DNA from 3 places in the Streptomyces sp. NPDC088730 genome. Region 3 is predicted to be linked to each of the others. Evidence: predicted binding sites of a transcription regulator. Region 3 holds the regulator's gene; each other region holds the start of a gene.
What was found. The regulator HrcA, encoded in region 3, represses chaperone genes, less so after heat shock. The targets are predictions, from matches to a motif close to TTNGCACTCNGNNNNNCNGAGTGCNAA.
Positions count from the first base shown of each region.

Region 1: the regulator HrcA is predicted to act here: its motif matches at 3,821-3,847, upstream of groL (chaperonin GroEL).
Region 2: the regulator HrcA is predicted to act here: its motif matches at 3,504-3,530, upstream of groES (co-chaperone GroES).

Region 1 is NZ_JBIVLK010000012.1:47,583-53,173, forward strand. Features, by position in the region: gene ACIP89_RS28655 (sulfite exporter TauE/SafE family protein) at 1-413, shown strand, start outside; gene ACIP89_RS28660 (alpha/beta hydrolase family protein) at 630-1,919, shown strand; gene groL (chaperonin GroEL) at 2,034-3,659, opposite strand; gene ACIP89_RS28670 (cold-shock protein) at 3,975-4,181, opposite strand; gene ACIP89_RS28675 (MoaD/ThiS family protein) at 4,615-4,893, opposite strand; gene thrC (threonine synthase) at 4,925-5,591, opposite strand, start outside.
Region 2 is NZ_JBIVLK010000002.1:857,823-863,413, forward strand. Features, by position in the region: gene ACIP89_RS10770 (hypothetical protein) at 1-275, shown strand, start outside; gene ACIP89_RS10775 (hypothetical protein) at 328-693, shown strand; gene ACIP89_RS10780 (methyltransferase domain-containing protein) at 718-1,992, opposite strand; gene ACIP89_RS10785 (polysaccharide deacetylase family protein) at 2,108-3,097, shown strand; gene ACIP89_RS10790 (hypothetical protein) at 3,094-3,483, shown strand; gene groES (co-chaperone GroES) at 3,636-3,944, shown strand; gene groL (chaperonin GroEL) at 4,048-5,591, shown strand, end outside.
Region 3 is NZ_JBIVLK010000001.1:546,069-551,659, reverse strand. Features, by position in the region: gene ACIP89_RS02340 (nitronate monooxygenase) at 1-739, opposite strand, end outside; gene dnaJ (molecular chaperone DnaJ) at 854-1,990, opposite strand; gene hrcA (heat-inducible transcriptional repressor HrcA) at 1,991-3,007, opposite strand; gene ACIP89_RS02325 (MBL fold metallo-hydrolase) at 3,194-3,916, shown strand; gene ACIP89_RS02320 (DUF3097 domain-containing protein) at 3,942-4,760, shown strand; gene ACIP89_RS02315 (hypothetical protein) at 4,878-5,591, shown strand, end outside.

The DNA.
Region 1 (5,591 bases), on a different contig from region 3:
TGGTGTGGCTCCGCGAGCGCCGCTCGGCAACCTCGCAGGCGGCCGATGGCCCGGTGCGCGTACCGCTCGCGCGCACCATCGCGGTGGGGGGCACGGTGGCCGTCGCGGCGGGGCTCTTCGGCCTGGGCGGACCGATGCTGAGCGTGCCGCTCCTGGTCGTCTGCGGGCTCCCGGTGCTCTCCGCGCTGGCCGCCGCGCAGGCGCAGTCCGTGGTGATCGCGAGCGTGGGCACCCTCGGCTACGTCCAGCACGGTTCGATCGACTGGACCCTGGCCGCCGTCGTCGGCGTACCGGAACTGGTGGGGGTGCTCGTGGGCTGGCGCATCGCCCGATCCGTCCCGGCCCGCCGCCTCAAGTACGCGATGGCCGCCATGCTCCTGGCCCTGGCCCCGTACCTGGCGTTCCACTCCTGACGCGGCCTCACACCGGAGTGGCCCCGCGGCACGACCGGCCCCGCGCACCATCCGGACCCCGTACCCGGTGCCAGCCGCCACGCCCCCGAATGAGCACCTGGATACCACGCGCGGGACGGGCCTCGCGGGGCATCGTGGAGGCGTTCGTACACGTACCGCGCGCCGCGCGGCACAGAACACCGTGCCGCGCGGCGCCGCCCGAACGGGGAGTCCCAGGTGCCCGCAGTCCCGCGTACCCGTATCCACAATCGTCGGCAGGTCCTCACCACCGCCCTCGCCACGTCCGCCGTGCTGGCCACCGGCGCCGTCCCGTCCTTCGCGGCGAGCGACCGGCGGACCCGCACCGCGTTGCCGACCGCGCGGCTGCCCCGGCCCACCGGGCCGTTCGAGGTCGGCTCCACCGTGCTGCATCTCGTCGACCGGGACCGGCCCGAGCCCTGGCTGCCCGGCACCACGGAGCGCCGTGAGCTGATGATCAGCGTCCGCTACCCGGCCGCACCCGGTGGCTCCGGCCCTCGGGAGCCGCAGATGACGGCCGCGGCCGCCGCGCACTTCGGCGGGGCGGACGGGGCCGCCGTCCTGAACCTGGGGATGGCCCCGGGCAGCGTCGACTGGGCGGCCACGCTCAGCCACGCCCGCCGCGACGCCCCCGTCGCCGCGCGGGCCGGCCGGCTGCCCGTCGTGCTGTACTCCGGCGGGCTGGGCGACCCGCGCACCTGGAACACCGCCCTGGTGGACGATCTGGCGAGCCACGGGTACGCCGTCGTCACCATCGACCACAGCTACGAGGCGACCGAGGTGGAGTTCCCCGGCGGGCGCCTCGCCACCATGCGGATCTTCGACGGGGCACCGCCCAGCGATCCGGACGCGATCAGCACCCTGCTGCGCAAGGTCATGGCGGTCCGGGTGGCCGACACCCGGTTCGTGCTCGACCGGCTCCCGGAACTGAACCGGACGCGCTTCGGAGACGTACTCGATCTGCGCCGGACCGGCATGTTCGGCCACTCCGCGGGCGGCTTCACCGCGGCCCAGACCATGCACGACGACCGGCGGATCCGGGCGGGCGTCAACATGGACGGGCAGATGGACTACGTGGGCGGCGCGCTGCCGGACGGCAGCCGGCTGAGCACGGTGGCCACGGACGGGCTGGACCGGCCGCTGCTCCTGATGGGGACGGCCGGTGAGGGCTCGGGCGACTACCGGCAGCAGCCGTCCTGGGCGGCGTTCTGGAGGAACACCCGGGGCTGGCGGGCGGACGTCACCCTGACCGGCTCGCGCCACGCCTCCTACACCGACGCCGAGTTGCTGCTCCCGCAGCTGGCCCGGCAGGGCGCGGAGCCGGACGGCGGACTGGCCGAGGCGGTCGGGACGGTACGGCCGGACCGGGCGGCGGCCGCGAGCCGCGCGTACGCGGCGTCGTTCTTCGGGCGGTGGCTGCGCGGGCACGACGACTGCCTGCTGCACGGCCCCTCCGGCCGCTTCCCGGAGATGGTGTTCACGCCGTAGGGCCCGTCCAAGGGGCGCAACGGACGACGCCGGCCCCCGGGGATCGCTCCCCGGGGGCCGGCGTTGTGGTGCTGTGGTGCTGTGGTGCGTGCCGGAACTACCGATCCGTGAGGATCAGAAGTCCATGTCACCGCCCGGCATGCCGCCCGGAGCGCCCGCGGCAGCGGCCTTCTCCGGCTTGTCGGCGATGACGGCCTCGGTGGTGAGGAAGAGCGCGGCGATGGACGCGGCGTTCTGCAGAGCGGAGCGCGTGACCTTCGCCGGGTCGATGATGCCCTCGGCGATCATGTCGACGTACTCGCCGGACGCGGCGTTGAGGCCGTGACCGATCGGCAGGTTGCGCACCTTCTCGACGACGACTCCACCCTCAAGACCACCGTTGACGGCGATCTGCTTGAGCGGGGCCTCCAGCGCCAGCTTGACGGCGTTGGCGCCGGTCGCCTCGTCACCCGAGAGCTCCAGCTTCTCGAAGACGGCCGAGGCCTGGAGCAGAGCCACGCCACCACCGGCGACGATGCCCTCCTCGACGGCGGCCTTGGCGTTGCGCACCGCGTCCTCGATGCGGTGCTTGCGCTCCTTGAGCTCGACCTCGGTGGCGGCACCGGCCTTGATGACGGCCACGCCGCCGGCCAGCTTCGCGAGGCGCTCCTGGAGCTTCTCGCGGTCGTAGTCCGAGTCGGAGTTCTCGATCTCGGCGCGGATCTGGTTGACGCGGCCCTGGACCTGGTCGCTGTCACCGGAGCCGTCGACGATCGTCGTCTCGTCCTTGGTGATGACGACCTTGCGGGCGCGGCCGAGCAGGTCGAGACCGGCGTTCTCCAGCTTGAGGCCGACCTCCTCGGAGATGACGGTGCCACCGGTGAGGATGGCGATGTCACCGAGCATGGCCTTACGGCGGTCGCCGAAGCCCGGAGCCTTGACGGCGACGGACTTGAAGGTGCCACGGATCTTGTTGACGACCAGGGTCGACAGGGCCTCGCCCTCGACGTCCTCGGCGATGATCAGCAGCGGCTTGCCGGACTGCATGACCTTCTCCAGCAGCGGAAGGAGGTCCTTCACGTTGCTGATCTTCGAGTTCACGATCAGGATGTACGGGTCGTCCAGGGACGACTCCATGCGCTCCATGTCCGTGGCGAAGTACGCCGAGATGTAGCCCTTGTCGAAGCGCATACCCTCGGTGAGCTCAAGCTCCAGCCCGAAGGTCTGGGACTCCTCGACGGTGATGACGCCTTCCTTGCCGACCTTGTCCATGGCCTCGGCGATGAGCTCGCCGATCTGGGTGTCAGCGGCGGAGATGGAGGCGGTCGAAGCGATCTGCTCCTTCGTCTCCACGTCCTTGGCCTGCTCCAGGAGGGCGGCGGAGACGGCCTCGACGGCCTTCTCGATGCCCCGCTTGAGAGCCATCGGGTTGGCACCCGCGGCCACGTTGCGCAGACCCTCGCGGACGAGCGCCTGAGCGAGAACGGTGGCGGTGGTCGTACCGTCGCCGGCGACGTCGTCCGTCTTCTTGGCGACCTCCTTGACCAGCTCCGCACCGATCTTCTCGTACGGGTCCTCCAGCTCGATCTCCTTGGCGATGGAAACACCATCGTTGGTGATCGTGGGGGCGCCCCACTTCTTCTCAAGGACGACGTTGCGGCCCTTGGGGCCGAGGGTGACCTTGACGGCGTCGGCGAGCTGGTTCATGCCGCGCTCAAGACCGCGCCGGGCCTCCTCGTCGAACGCGATGATCTTGGCCATATGAAGTGGTCCTCCCGGACAGGGGTGGATTCTCCGGACCGAGTGGCGCCCGCGACGGACGGCCTGCCGCCTGCCGGTTCCTTGCCCCGGCAGACCTGCGGGCCTCACCGGCCCGGTCCAAGTTTCTGTCACTCTCACCCGGAGAGTGCTAAGCCCAATGATTAGCACTCGACCCCCGAGAGTGCAAGCGTCGCCCTCCGGAGTGTGGACAACCGGACAGCGGGAGCGAACGGGGCCAGGACGCACGGAGGGCCCGTACCCCAGGGGTACGGGCCCTCCGTGCGTGAGTAGTGTCGTTGGCCGACCGCGCCGAGCTCAGCCGACAGCGAGCTTGACCATGTCCGCCTGCGGCCCCTTCTGGCCCTGCGAGATTTCGAATTCAACTCGCTGACCCTCTTCGAGGGTGCGGTATCCGTCCATCTGGATCGCGCTGTAGTGGACGAAAACATCCGCACCACCGTCGACCGCGATGAAGCCGTACCCCTTCTCCGCGTTGAACCACTTGACGGTGCCCTGAGCCATGCCTAACTCCCCTATTACTGGCCCTTGCACAGGACCGCACTTCGCGGGCCCGGGTCAGAACTCACCCTCCGACAGGAGAGGGTGCGTGCGCCGGAACGCGTCGACCGCGGCCGAATGTATCTGCCCAACTGCCCTCTGCAACAGGTCAATCGGACGAGAATTCTGGGCAGCGCCGATCACCCGAATATGAGGAATTCATGAGATTCCAGGGCAAGTCGGGCCAGGCAAAGGCGACTTATGGCACAAGAGGCTCAGGTACTTTGGCTGCATCTTGTCGTGGCCAGGCGCATTCTCATATGCGGGGGGCACGGGCAGCGAAGGGGACTTCCCACACTCTACCGCGTTCAACCATGCAGAATTGCCCCCTCCGCTTCCGTCGCGGAGAGGGCAATCCAGGTGACTCGGCGCAGTGGGACCGCTCGGGTCCCGGGGCTCAGCAGCCGCCGGCGACGGCCGGGATGATCGAGACCCCCGCGCCGTCCGGGGTGACCGCTTCCAGGCCGCCCTCGAAGCGCACGTCGTCGTCGTTGACGTACACGTTCACGAAGCGGCGGAGCTTGCCCTGGTCGTCCAGGACGCGGGCGGCGATGCCCGGGTGGTCCTTCTCCAGGGACTCGATGACCTGGGAGAGCGTCGCGCCCTCTGCCGGGACCTCGGCCTGGCCGCCCGTGTAGGTGCGGAGGATGGTGGGGATACGGACCTTGACGCTCATGGTGGGTGCCCTTCCTGGAGTCTCGGGTGGGTCAGCTGGCGGTGCCGAGGCCGGCGGCGCGGAAGGCGTCCAGGCTCGGCCGGATCGTCGCCGTCGCCTGCGAGGTGGCGGCCACCGCGTCCAGCGTCTTGAGGCCGTCACCGGTGTTCAGGACGACGGTGGTGAGCGTCGGGTCGAGCAGGCCGGCCTCGATCAGCTTCTTCGTCACGCCGACCGTCACACCGCCCGCGGTCTCGGCGAAGATGCCCTCGGTGCGCGCCAGGAGCTTGATCGCGTCGACGACCTGCTCGTCGTTCACGTCGTCCACCGCGCCACCCGTACGGCGGGCGATGTCCAGGACGTAGGGGCCGTCGGCCGGGTTGCCGATGGCGAGGGACTTGGCGATCGTGTTCGGCTTCTGCGGGCGGACCACGTCGTGACCGGCCTTGAAGGCGGCGGAGACCGGCGAGCAGCCCTCGGCCTGGGCGCCGAAGATCTTGTACGGCTTGTCCTCGACCAGCCCGAGCTTGATCAGCTCCTGGAGGCCCTTGTCGATCTTCGTCAGCTGCGAGCCGGACGCGATCGGGATGACGATCTGGTCGGGCAGCCGCCAGCCGAGCTGCTCGCAGATCTCGTACGCGAGCGTCTTGGAGCCCTCGCCGTAGTAGGGGCGGAGGTTGACGTTGACGAAGCCCCAGCCCTCCCCGAGCGGGTCTCCG
Region 2 (5,591 bases), on a different contig from region 3:
GGCTGCCGCGTACGAGCCTGGTCTGGCTGCTGCTCTCCTTCCTGCTCTGCGCGGGCGGGCTGTTCACCTGCGTCGCCGTTCCGGCCGGTGCCACCCGTGGGGACGACACCTACGGGCTGGTCGCCCTCGGCATGGGGCTCGGCCTGATCAGCTGGCTCATCGGGCTGATCGGCGTCACCAAGGCGCTCCTGCACCGGCGTTGGGTGGTCCGGGTGCTGATCGGGGCGCCCGCGCCCGGCGCGCTGATCTCCTCCGGGGGCGGGGCACACCGCTGACTGCGGTCCTATCCTTGGCGCGTACACGAAGGACTCTGGGGGAGGGCGTGTCATGGAGTGGTACTGGTGGTTGCTGATCATCTTCTGGACGGGCGGATTCGGCTGGCTGGTCGACAACGCCCGTACGGCGCTGCGCAACCGGCACGAGCGCAGGCTGGAACTGCTGGAGGCCGGCAAGCGGGAGCGGCTGGCCGTCGAGGCGGCGAACAAGCCGCCGGAGCCGGTCTGCGGCTGCACGCACCACCTCGCCAAGCACGACAAGCAGGGCAAGTGCCATGAGCTGGTCGAGGTGCCGACCGCCTGGGACGAGCAGAAGAAGCCGGTCCGCTTCGAGTCGGGCGGATGCAACTGCCAGCAGTACGTGGGCCCCCAGCCGCTCTCCCAGGTGTACGCGGACGAGCTGACCGACCTCGGGTAGAGCGCCTCCGGAGTGCCGCCGCCGCTACCGGTGGCCGGCCTCCGGGCCGGTCACCGGGTGGCCGATCAGCATCGTCGGGGCGTCCGCGACCCGGGTCAGGAAGACGGTGGCCCGGTTGGGGCCCTGGAGCTTCATCTTCCGGCGCAGTTCCTCCGGTTCGACCGGCGAGCCGCGCTTCTTGACCGTCAGGACGCCGACCTTCCGCTCCCGCAGCAGCGCCTTGAGCCGCTTCATGTTGAACGGCAGCTGATCGGTGATCTCGTACCCGGCGGCGTACGGGGAGTCGTACAGCTCGTCGCTCGTGACGTACGCGATCATCTCGTCGATCAGCCGGCCGCCGCACCGGTCCGCGATGTCCGCGACCAGGTGGGCCCGGATCACCGCGCCGTCCGGCTCGTACAGATACCGGCCGACCGGTCCGACCGGCGGGGCGGGCAGCACGGCCGGGGCCGACAGGGTGGCCCCGGACGGGAGCAGGGTGGCGCGGTAGGCGCCCGCCTCGAAGCCCTCGCCGAACCAGAGCACCGCCTCCTTCACGTCGCCGCCGTCCGAGATCCACTCGGCCTCCGCCCGCGGGCCGATCGTCTCGTGCGGGACGCCGGGGGCGATCTTCAGCGCCGCTCGCGGGGCCTTCAGCGCGGCGGCGGTCGCCCAGGACAGCGGCGGGGAGTAGGCCTCCGGGTCGAAGATCCGGCCCCGGCCGCCCCGCCGGGCCGGGTCGACGAACACCGCGTCGTAGGGCGAGGCGTCGATCTCCGTGACATCGGCGCACCGCACCTCGATCAGCGCGTCCAGGCCGAGCGCGGCGGCGTTGGCCCTGGCCACCTCCGCGGTCAGCGGGTCGCGGTCCACGGCGAGGACGGAGATCCCGGCGCGGGCCAGCGCGATGGCGTCGCCGCCGATCCCGCAGCAGAGGTCGGCGACGCTGCGGACCCCGGCGCCCGCGAACCGTCCGGCGCGGTGGGCCGCCACCGAGGTGCGGGTCGCCTGCTCCACCCCGTTCGGCGTGAAGAACATCCGGTGCGCGTCCTCCGCGCCGAACTTCGCCACCGCCCGCTGCCGCAGCCGCGCCTGCCCCAGCGCCGCGGAGACCAGGCCGGCCGGGTGGGTGCGGCGCAGCCGGGTGGCGGTGGCGAGTTCGGTGGCGGGGTCGTACGAGCGCAGCCCGGCCAGCAGCTCGGCACCCTCGGGGGTGCGCAGGGCCAGGAAGCCGGCGAGGGGATCGGGGGCGCCGGAGGGGCCGGAGGGGCCGGGGCCGTCGGGCGGGCCGGTCGGGGCGAGAGCGTTCACCTGTCCCATTGTGAGCCAGCCGGGGGACCGTGCGGGTCGTGCGGCGGTGTCGGCCAGGGAGCCCGATCTTGGACTGGCAGGATGCGGCGCCATGCAGCTTGTACGACAAAAGGAAGAATTCATCATGAAGAGGCGCAGACCTGGACAGGTGGAGCAGGGGCAGGGCGGTACGGGGCGCGGGCGGCGATACCTGCGGCGCCGGCCCGGTTACGCGGTCCTGGCCGCGCTTCTGGTCGCCGCGGTCGGCTCCGGCTGCGCGGCCGGGACCGACAGCCGTACCGACGCGGGAGCGGGACAGGGCGCCAAGGCCCTCGCCGGGCAGCCGGGCGGCCAGGCCGGGAACGCGGGAGCGGCCGGCACCCGCGCCGCGCAGGCCGAGAAGGCGCGGCTCGCCCAGGCCGCCCGCGCGGTCGCCGCCAAGAAGTGGGGCCTGGCGAGCACCCCGCTGGCGGCGCCGGTCCCGCCCCCGGTGAAGCCGCACATCACCACCCGCAAGGGCTTCGAGGTCGAGGGCGGTGACGACTCGCTGCCGCCGGTCTTCACCACGGTCCCGACCGACAAGAAGATCGTCTTCCTGACGATGGACGACGGGGACGACAAGGACCCCGAGCTGCTGCGGATGATGTCGGACCTGAACATCCCGTACAGCGCCTTCCTCAGCGACTACCTGGTGCGCGACGACTACGGGTACTTCAAGGACGCGCAGGCCCGGGGCGTCACCATCAACAACCACACGCTCAACCACCGCTATCTGCCCGGTCTCTCCTACGACGAGCAGAAGCAGGAGATCTGCGACCAGCAGGACATCCTCCAGGAGCAGTACGGCGAGCGCCCGCGGCTCTTCCGGCCGCCGTACGGCAACTACAACGGCGACACCCTGCGGATCGCCAAGTCCTGCGGCATCACCGCCGTGCCCCTGTGGTCGGAGGAGGCGTTCCCCGACCACATGGAGTGGCGGGAGGAGGACCAGGACCTGCACCCCGGAGACATCATCCTCACGCACTTCCGGGGCGAGAAGGACTGGAAGGGCTCCATGCCCGACATGATCCGGGCCGTCATGAAGGTCATCACGGACAAGGGATACGCCGTGGCCCGGCTGGAGGACTACGTATGAGAAGGGCGCACCGGCTGCTGGCCGGACTGCTGGCCGCCGGTGCGCTCCTGACCGCCACAACCGGCTGCGCGCAGTCGGTGGACCCGATCGAACGGCTCGGCCGCAAGGCCGCGCAGCGGGTGAACCCGCCGGCCGTGCCGCCGGGCTCGCGCGCCGCGGGGGTGCGGGGTGACCACGGGGCGCCAGAGGCACTGGTCGCCGTCTCCTGCGGGCGTTCGCCCCGGCCGGGGGAGGCCGGGCCGCCCGGCGGAGACGTCCGGAACGGTGCGGGTGGACGGGGCGTTGTCCTGGAGGAAGGCACGGTTCCGGCCGGTCCGGAGCGTCGAGCCGTCCGGCGCGGGCGCCACGAGGGGCGTGAATTGGCACTCCGCTTGACCGAGTGCTAACCGCGGTCATAGTCTCAGTGCTGGCACTCCCCACTGGAGAGTGCCAGCAGTACTGTGCGACCGGCAGGTCCGGCACCCGCGACGACGGGCCCACCTGGTCGCCACCCAAAGACTGTTAACCCCGTGAGATCTCCGAAGGGGGAGACCGGATCGTGTCGACCGCCAGCACCAAGGTTGCGATCAAGCCGCTTGAGGACCGCATTGTGGTCCAGCCGCTCGACGCCGAGCAGACCACGGCCTCCGGCCTGGTCATTCCCGACACCGCCAAGGAGAAGCCCCAGGAGGGCGTCGTCCTGGCCGTGGGCCCGGGCCGCTTCGAGAACGGCGAGCGCCTTCCGCTCGACGTCAAGACCGGCGATGTCGTGCTGTACAGCAAGTACGGCGGCACCGAGGTGAAGTACAACGGCGAGGAGTACCTCGTCCTCTCGGCTCGCGACGTGCTCGCGATCATCGAGAAGTAATTCACCCAACGTTTGCTTCTGTTCTGCGCCCCTGGCCCCCTGCGACATAACTAGCCGGGCGGCGAGGGGCGCAGTTCTTGTTTTGAGAGGACAGTTCAGCTCCATGGCGAAGATCCTGAAGTTCGACGAGGACGCCCGTCGCGCCCTTGAGCGCGGCGTCAACAAGCTTGCCGACACGGTGAAGGTGACGATCGGCCCCAAGGGCCGCAACGTCGTCATCGACAAGAAGTTCGGTGCGCCCACCATCACCAACGACGGTGTCACCATCGCGCGCGAGGTCGAGCTCGACGACCCGTACGAGAACCTCGGTGCCCAGCTGGTGAAGGAGGTGGCGACCAAGACCAACGACGTAGCGGGTGACGGTACGACCACCGCCACCGTGCTCGCCCAGGCGCTCGTCCGCGAGGGCCTGCGCAACGTCGCCGCGGGTGCGTCCCCGGCCGCCCTGAAGAAGGGCATCGACGCCGCGGTCAAGGCCGTGTCCGAGGAGCTCCTCGCGACGGCCCGCCCGATCGACGACAAGTCCGACATCGCCGCGGTGGCCGCGCTCTCCGCGCAGGACAGCCAGGTCGGCGACCTCATCGCGGACGCGATGGACAAGGTCGGCAAGGACGGTGTCATCACCGTCGAGGAGTCCAACACCTTCGGACTGGACCTTGAGTTCACCGAGGGCATGGCCTTCGACAAGGGCTACCTGTCCCCGTACATGGTGACCGACCAGGAGCGTATGGAGGCCGTCCTCGACGACCCGTACATCCTGATCCACCAGGGCAAGATCGGCTCGATCCAGGAGCTGCTGCCGCTCCTGGAGAAGGTCATCCAGGCCGGTGCCTCGAAGCCGCTGCTGATCATCGCCGAGGACGTCGAGGGCGAGGCCCTGTCGACCCTGGTCGTCAACAAGATCCGCGGCACCTTCAACGCCGTCGCGGTGAAGGCCCCCGGCTTCGGTGACCGCCGCAAGGCCATGCTCGGTGACATCGCCACCCTCACCGGTGCGACCGTCATCGCCGAGGAGGTCGGCCTCAAGCTCGACCAGGCCGGTCTGGACGTGCTGGGCACCGCCCGCCGCGTGACCGTCTCCAAGGACGACACCACCATCGTCGACGGTGGCGGCAAGTCCGACGAGGTCACCGGCCGCGTCAACCAGATCAAGGCCGAGATCGAGTCCACGGACTCCGACTGGGACCGCGAGAAGCTCCAGGAGCGCCTGGCGAAGCTGGCCGGCGGGGTCTGCGTGATCCGCGTCGGTGCGGCCACCGAGGTGGAGCTCAAGGAGAAGAAGCACCGTCTGGAGGACGCCATCTCCGCGACCCGCGCCGCGGTCGAGGAGGGCATCGTCTCCGGTGGTGGCTCCGCTCTGGTCCACGCCGTCAAGGTCCTTGAGGACAACCTCGGCAAGACCGGCGACGAGGCCACCGGTGTCGCGGTCGTGCGCCGCGCCGCCGTCGAGCCGCTCCGCTGGATCGCGGAGAACGCCGGCCTTGAGGGCTACGTCATCACCTCGAAGGTCTCCGAGCTCGACAAGGGCCAGGGCTTCAACGCCGCGACCGGCGAGTACGGCGACCTGGTCAAGGCCGGCGTCATCGACCCGGTCAAGGTCACCCGCTCCGCCCTGGAGAACGCCGCGTCCATCGCGTCGCTGCTGCT
Region 3 (5,591 bases):
CGGACTCCGGGCAGATCAGGAAGGCGGTGCCGAGCTGCGCGGCATCGGCCCCGGCCGCGAGCACCGCCGCGATCTGGGAGCCGCGCATCAGCCCGCCGGCGGCGATGACCGGGATCTGCACGGTCTCGCGGACCTGGGCCACCAGGCTGAGCAGCCCGGTGCCGATCCCGTCGGCCTGCGGGTCGTCGCGGTGGGTGGACTGGTGGCCGCCCGCCTCGACGCCCTGGGCGCAGACCGCGTCGGCGCCGGCCCACTGGGCGGCCTGGGCCTCCTCGGGCGTGGTGACCGTCACGACGGTGTACGTGCCCACGGCGGCGAACGCGTCGAGGGTGTCCCGGGTCGGGCAGCCGAAGGTGAAGGAGACGACCGGGACCGGGTCCTCCAGCAGGATGGCGAGCTTGGCCTCGTAGCCGTCGTCCCCGTCGGATTCGGTCTCGCCGAGCGGGGTCTCGTACCAGGTGGCCTCGCCCGCGAGCTGATCCCGGTAGACCTCGACGGCGCTCGGGTCGGCGAGGTTGGGCTGCGGCATGAAGAGGTTGACGCCGAAGGGCTGGCCGGTCAGTCCGCGGACCTGCTTGACGTCGTTGTACATGCCGTCCGCCGTCTTGTACCCGGCGGCCAGGAAGCCGAGCCCGCCGGCCTCGGCCACGGCTCCGACGAGCTGCGGGCAGGAGACGCCGCCCGCCATCGGGGCCTGCACGATCGGATACCGGCAGAGATCGGTCAACGCGGATGGCATGACGGCATCGTGTCATGCCCGTCCTGTCCCGTGATGCGCACCCCGTGGCCACGTTTTGTCCGCAATGCCGTACGGGCCCGGAAATCCGGGCCCGTACGGTGGTGACGCGTGGGATCAGCGGCCGTTGAACGCGTCCTTCAGACGGGAGAACAGCCCCTGCTGGCCGGGCTGGAACTGGCCGGTGGGCCGCTCCTCGCCGCGCAGTTTCGCCAGCTCCCGCAGGAGGCGTTCCTGCTCGGGGTCCATCTTCGTCGGGGTCATCACCTCGACGTGCACGATCAGGTCGCCGCGACCGCCGCCCCGCAGGTGCGTGATGCCGCGCCCGTGCAGCGGGACGGACTGGCCGGACTGGGTGCCCGGCCTGATGTCGACCTCCTCCAGCCCGTCGAGCGTCTCCAGCGGCACCTTGGTGCCGATGGCAGCCGCCGTCATGGGGATGGTGACCGTGCAGTGCAGATCGTCGCCGCGCCGCTGGAACACCGCGTGCGGCAGCTCGTGGATCTCGACGTAGAGGTCACCGGCCGGGCCGCCGCCGGGGCCGACCTCGCCCTCGCCGGCGAGCTGGATGCGGGTGCCGTTGTCGACACCCGCGGGGATCTTCACGGTGAGGGTGCGCCGCGAGCGGATGCGGCCGTCGCCTGCGCACTCCGGGCAGGGCGTCGGCACGACGGTGCCGAAGCCCTGGCACTGCGGGCAGGGCCGCGAGGTCATGACCTGGCCGAGGAACGACCGGGTGACCTGGGAGACCTCGCCCCGGCCGCGGCACATGTCGCAGGTCTGGGCCGAGGTGCCGGGCGCCGCGCCCTCTCCGCTACAGGTCGTACAGACGACGGCCGTGTCGACCTGGATGTCCTTGGTCGTGCCGAAGGCCGCCTCCGAGAGGTCGATCTCCAGCCGGATCATGGCGTCCTGGCCGCGCCGGGTGCGCGAACGGGGTCCGCGCTGCGAGGCGGTGCCGAAGAACGCGTCCATGATGTCGGAGAAGTTGCCGAAGCCGCCCTGTCCGAATCCGCCCGCGCCACCTCCGCCCGAGGCGGAGAGCGGGTCGCCGCCGAGGTCGTACACCTGTTTCTTCTGTGCGTCCGAGAGGACCTCGTAAGCGGCGTTGATCTCCTTGAACCGCTCCTGGGTCTTCGGATCGGGGTTCACATCCGGGTGCAGCTCGCGTGCGAGCCGCCGGAAGGCCTTCTTGATCTCGTCCTGCGAAGCGTCGCGGCGCACGCCGAGTACGGCGTAGTAGTCCGTGGCCACTTACGACTCCGCCAGGATCTGTCCGACGTAACGTGCCACTGCGCGTACCGCTCCCATCGTTCCGGGGTAGTCCATGCGGGTCGGTCCGACCACGCCGAGTTTGGCGACTGCCTCGTCGCCCGAACCGTAGCCGACCGCGACGACGGACGTGGAGTTGAGTCCCTCGTGGGCGTTCTCGTGCCCGATTCGTACGGTCATGCCCGAGTCCTTGGCCTCGCCGAGCAGCTTCAGCAGGACGACCTGCTCCTCCAATGCCTCCAGCACCGGCCGGATCATCACGGGGAAGTCGTGCCCGAAGCGGGTGAGGTTGGAGGTGCCGCCGATCATCAGCCGCTCCTCCGTCTCCTCGACGAGGGTTTCGAGCAGGATCGAGAGCACGGTGGACACGGTCGCCCGGTCCTCGCTCTCGAAGGATTCCGGCAGGTCCTGCACCAGCTGCGGGACGTCCGCGAAACGGCGCCCCACCACCCGGCTGTTGAGCCGGGCCCGCAGATCGGCGAGAGAGGTCTCACCGAACGGTGTCTGGCAGTCGACCAGCCGCTGTTCGACCCGGCCGGTGTCCGTGATCAGCACGAGCATCAGCCGGGCGGGAGCCAGGAGCAGCAGTTCCACGTGCCGCACCGTCGAGCGGGTCAGCGAGGGGTACTGCACGACGGCGACCTGCCGGGTCAGCTGCGCGAGCAGCCGTACGGTACGTCCCACGACATCGTCGAGGTCGACCGCGCCGTCGAGGAAATTCTGAATGGCCCGGCGCTCCGGCGACGACAGGGGCTTGACGCCCGCGAGCCGGTCGACGAAGAGCCGGTAGCCCTTGTCCGTCGGGATGCGTCCCGCGCTGGTGTGGGGCTGGGCGATGAAGCCCTCGTCCTCCAGCACCGCCATGTCGTTGCGGACGGTGGCCGGGGAGACCCCCAGCTTGTGCCGTTCCGTGAGCGCCTTGGAGCCGACGGGCTCCTCGGTGCCGACATAGTCCTGGACGATGGCGCGCAGCACTTCGAGTCTGCGTTCGCTGAGCATCGCGCACACCTCCAGCTGTCTACCTCGGTCGATCTCGGGTCGTTCCCGGGACTCCTCCTGGCACTCTGTCCATTCGAGTGCCAGCAATCTCCCCGGTCAGTGTACGGCGACGGGGTGGGCCCCTAGCAAGGGCGACCGGCCACGCTACCGCGAGACCGCGCAGGTCGTTGCCGATAGCGTCGCCGTATGGACGTCGCTTGGGAAGAGTTCGGCTGGGAGCGGTTGGGTGACGGAACGGGCCGGCGGCGGCTGCCGGGCTGGGACGCGACGGCCGCGCTGGTGGCCGGAGCGGACGGGGTACTGCTCTGCGACACCGGCTCGACGCTCCGGGAGGGCGCGGAACTGCGTGACCAGATCGACCGGCTGACCGGCCGGAGCGTGACACATGTCGCACTGAGCCATCCGCATTTCGACCACGTGCTGGGCACGGCCGCCTTCCCCGGGGCGCGGGTGTACGGGGCCGCCGGACTGGCGGAGCTGCTGCGGGCGGAGGCGGCGGAGCTGCACCGCTCGGCCGTCACGCACGGGGTGCCGGAGCGGGAGGCGGCGGAGGCGGCGGAGGCGCTGGTGGTCCCGCACCACGAGGTGCGCGGGGAGCTGACGCTCGACCTGGGCGGCGGCCGCCGGGTGCTGCTGGCCGAGGTGGGTCCTGCGCACAGCGGGCACGATCTGGCGGTGCTGGTGCCCGGCTCGCGCCCGGTCGTCCTCTGCGGCGACCTGGTCGAGGAGTCCGGCGAGCCGCAGGCCGGTCCGGACGCGGTGGTCTCCCGCTGGCCGGCCGCGCTGGACCGGCTGCTGGCGCTGGGCGGCGAGGACGCGCTGTACGTGCCGGGTCACGGAGCGGTGGTGGACGCCGCGTTCGTCCGGTCACAGCGCGACGCCCTGGCGCGCCGCTACGGCGTGTCGTGAGGCCGTCGCGTCCTATCGTCGTGCGATGCGCAGCTATCAGCCGGACCTGACCCCGCCGTGGAAGAAGTCCGCCCCCGCCCCCGAGGTGCCCGCAGAGCCGGATCTGGTCGTGGAGGAGGCCGTCACCGGTTTCTGCGGTGCGGTGATCCGTTGCGAGAAGACGGCCGAGGGGCCGACGGTGACCCTGGAGGACCGGTTCGGCAAGCACCGGGTCTTCCCGATGACGCCGCGCGGCTTCCTGCTGGAGGGCCGGGTGGTGACACTGGTGCGGCCGTCGCCCGGCGGCCCGGTCCGGCCCGCCCGTACGGCCTCCGGCTCGGTGGCGGTCCCCGGGGCGCGGGCGCGGGTGGCGCGGGCCGGGCGGATCTACGTGGAGGGGCGGCACGACGCGGAGCTGGTCGAGCGGGTCTGGGGCGACGACCTCCGGATCGAGGGCGTGGTCGTCGAGTACCTGGAGGGCATCGACGACCTCCCGGCGATCGTGCGCGAGTTCTCCCCCGGACCGGACGCGCGCCTGGGCGTGCTGGTCGACCACCTGGTGCCGGGTTCCAAGGAGTCCCGCATCGCGGCACAGGTGACGGACGGGAACGTCCTGGTGGTCGGTCATCCGTACATCGACGTGTGGGAGGCGGTGAAGCCGTCGTCCGTGGGGATCGGCGGCTGGCCGGTGGTGCCGCGCGGCCAGGACTGGAAGACCGGTGTGTGCCGTTCGCTGGGGTGGCCGGAAAACACCGGCGCGGCCTGGCAGCGCGTTCTGTCGTCGGTCCGCTCCTACCGGGATTTGGAGCCCGAACTCCTGGGCCGGGTCGAGGAATTGATTGATTTCGTCACGCTTCCCGCCTGATGTCCGGCGGGTCTTCCCGCCAATCCCGGGCTGATCCCTACAATTCCCTGCGCCTCGCACGCATCATCGGTTATTGAGTGTTTCCTGGCTCTTTTCGCGAGGGAAGGCACGGGGGCGATGGCGCGCGAGGTATGGCTGGACAGTGCGGACAACGAGGCGGCCTCGGCCGTCTTCCACTTCGTGCAGCAGCTCATCGACCGGTACCGGGACAACCGGCCGGTGATGCCGTTGGTGGTCCTCCAGGCCGCCGACGCCGACGTCCCGTCCGCCGTGGACGCCAGGGTCGAGCAGATCGTGCGCCAGATCCACCACGCGAACCAGCTGCGCCGGGTGCCGCTGAAGCTGCTCGACGGCCGTGGCGAGACGCCGTACGAGGCGGCCCTGGACATGGTCCGCACGCTGACCGAGAAGCCGTGGGAGACCCGGAGCAGCTCGCAGTTCAAGCCCTTCGCCTTTCCCCGCTCGCGGCTGCTCGGCGCCATCGAGCAGGCCACCGCCGCCGTGGTGCGGGAGCCGGACCGGGGCGGCTCTCCGGCGGAGCGCGACGAACGGATCCTGGAACAGCTGAGCACCCTGCGCTGGCGGGTCAGCCGGCACGGCCCGCGCAACTGGCTGGGCGCGTTCCGGGAGTCGGTGCGGCCGGAGACGTTCCTCGGAGCCGTCGTCATCGCGGTGCTCGGTGTGCTGCTCGGCGAGATCGGCTGGGTGCCCACCGCCCTGGTGGCCGTGGGCGCGGTGCTGGGGCTCGCCGTCGTGCGGCTGGTGACGACGTCGGCGCCGCCGCTGCTGTGGCTGCGGCGGGCCAGCAGGTGGTTCGCCACCACCTCCTCG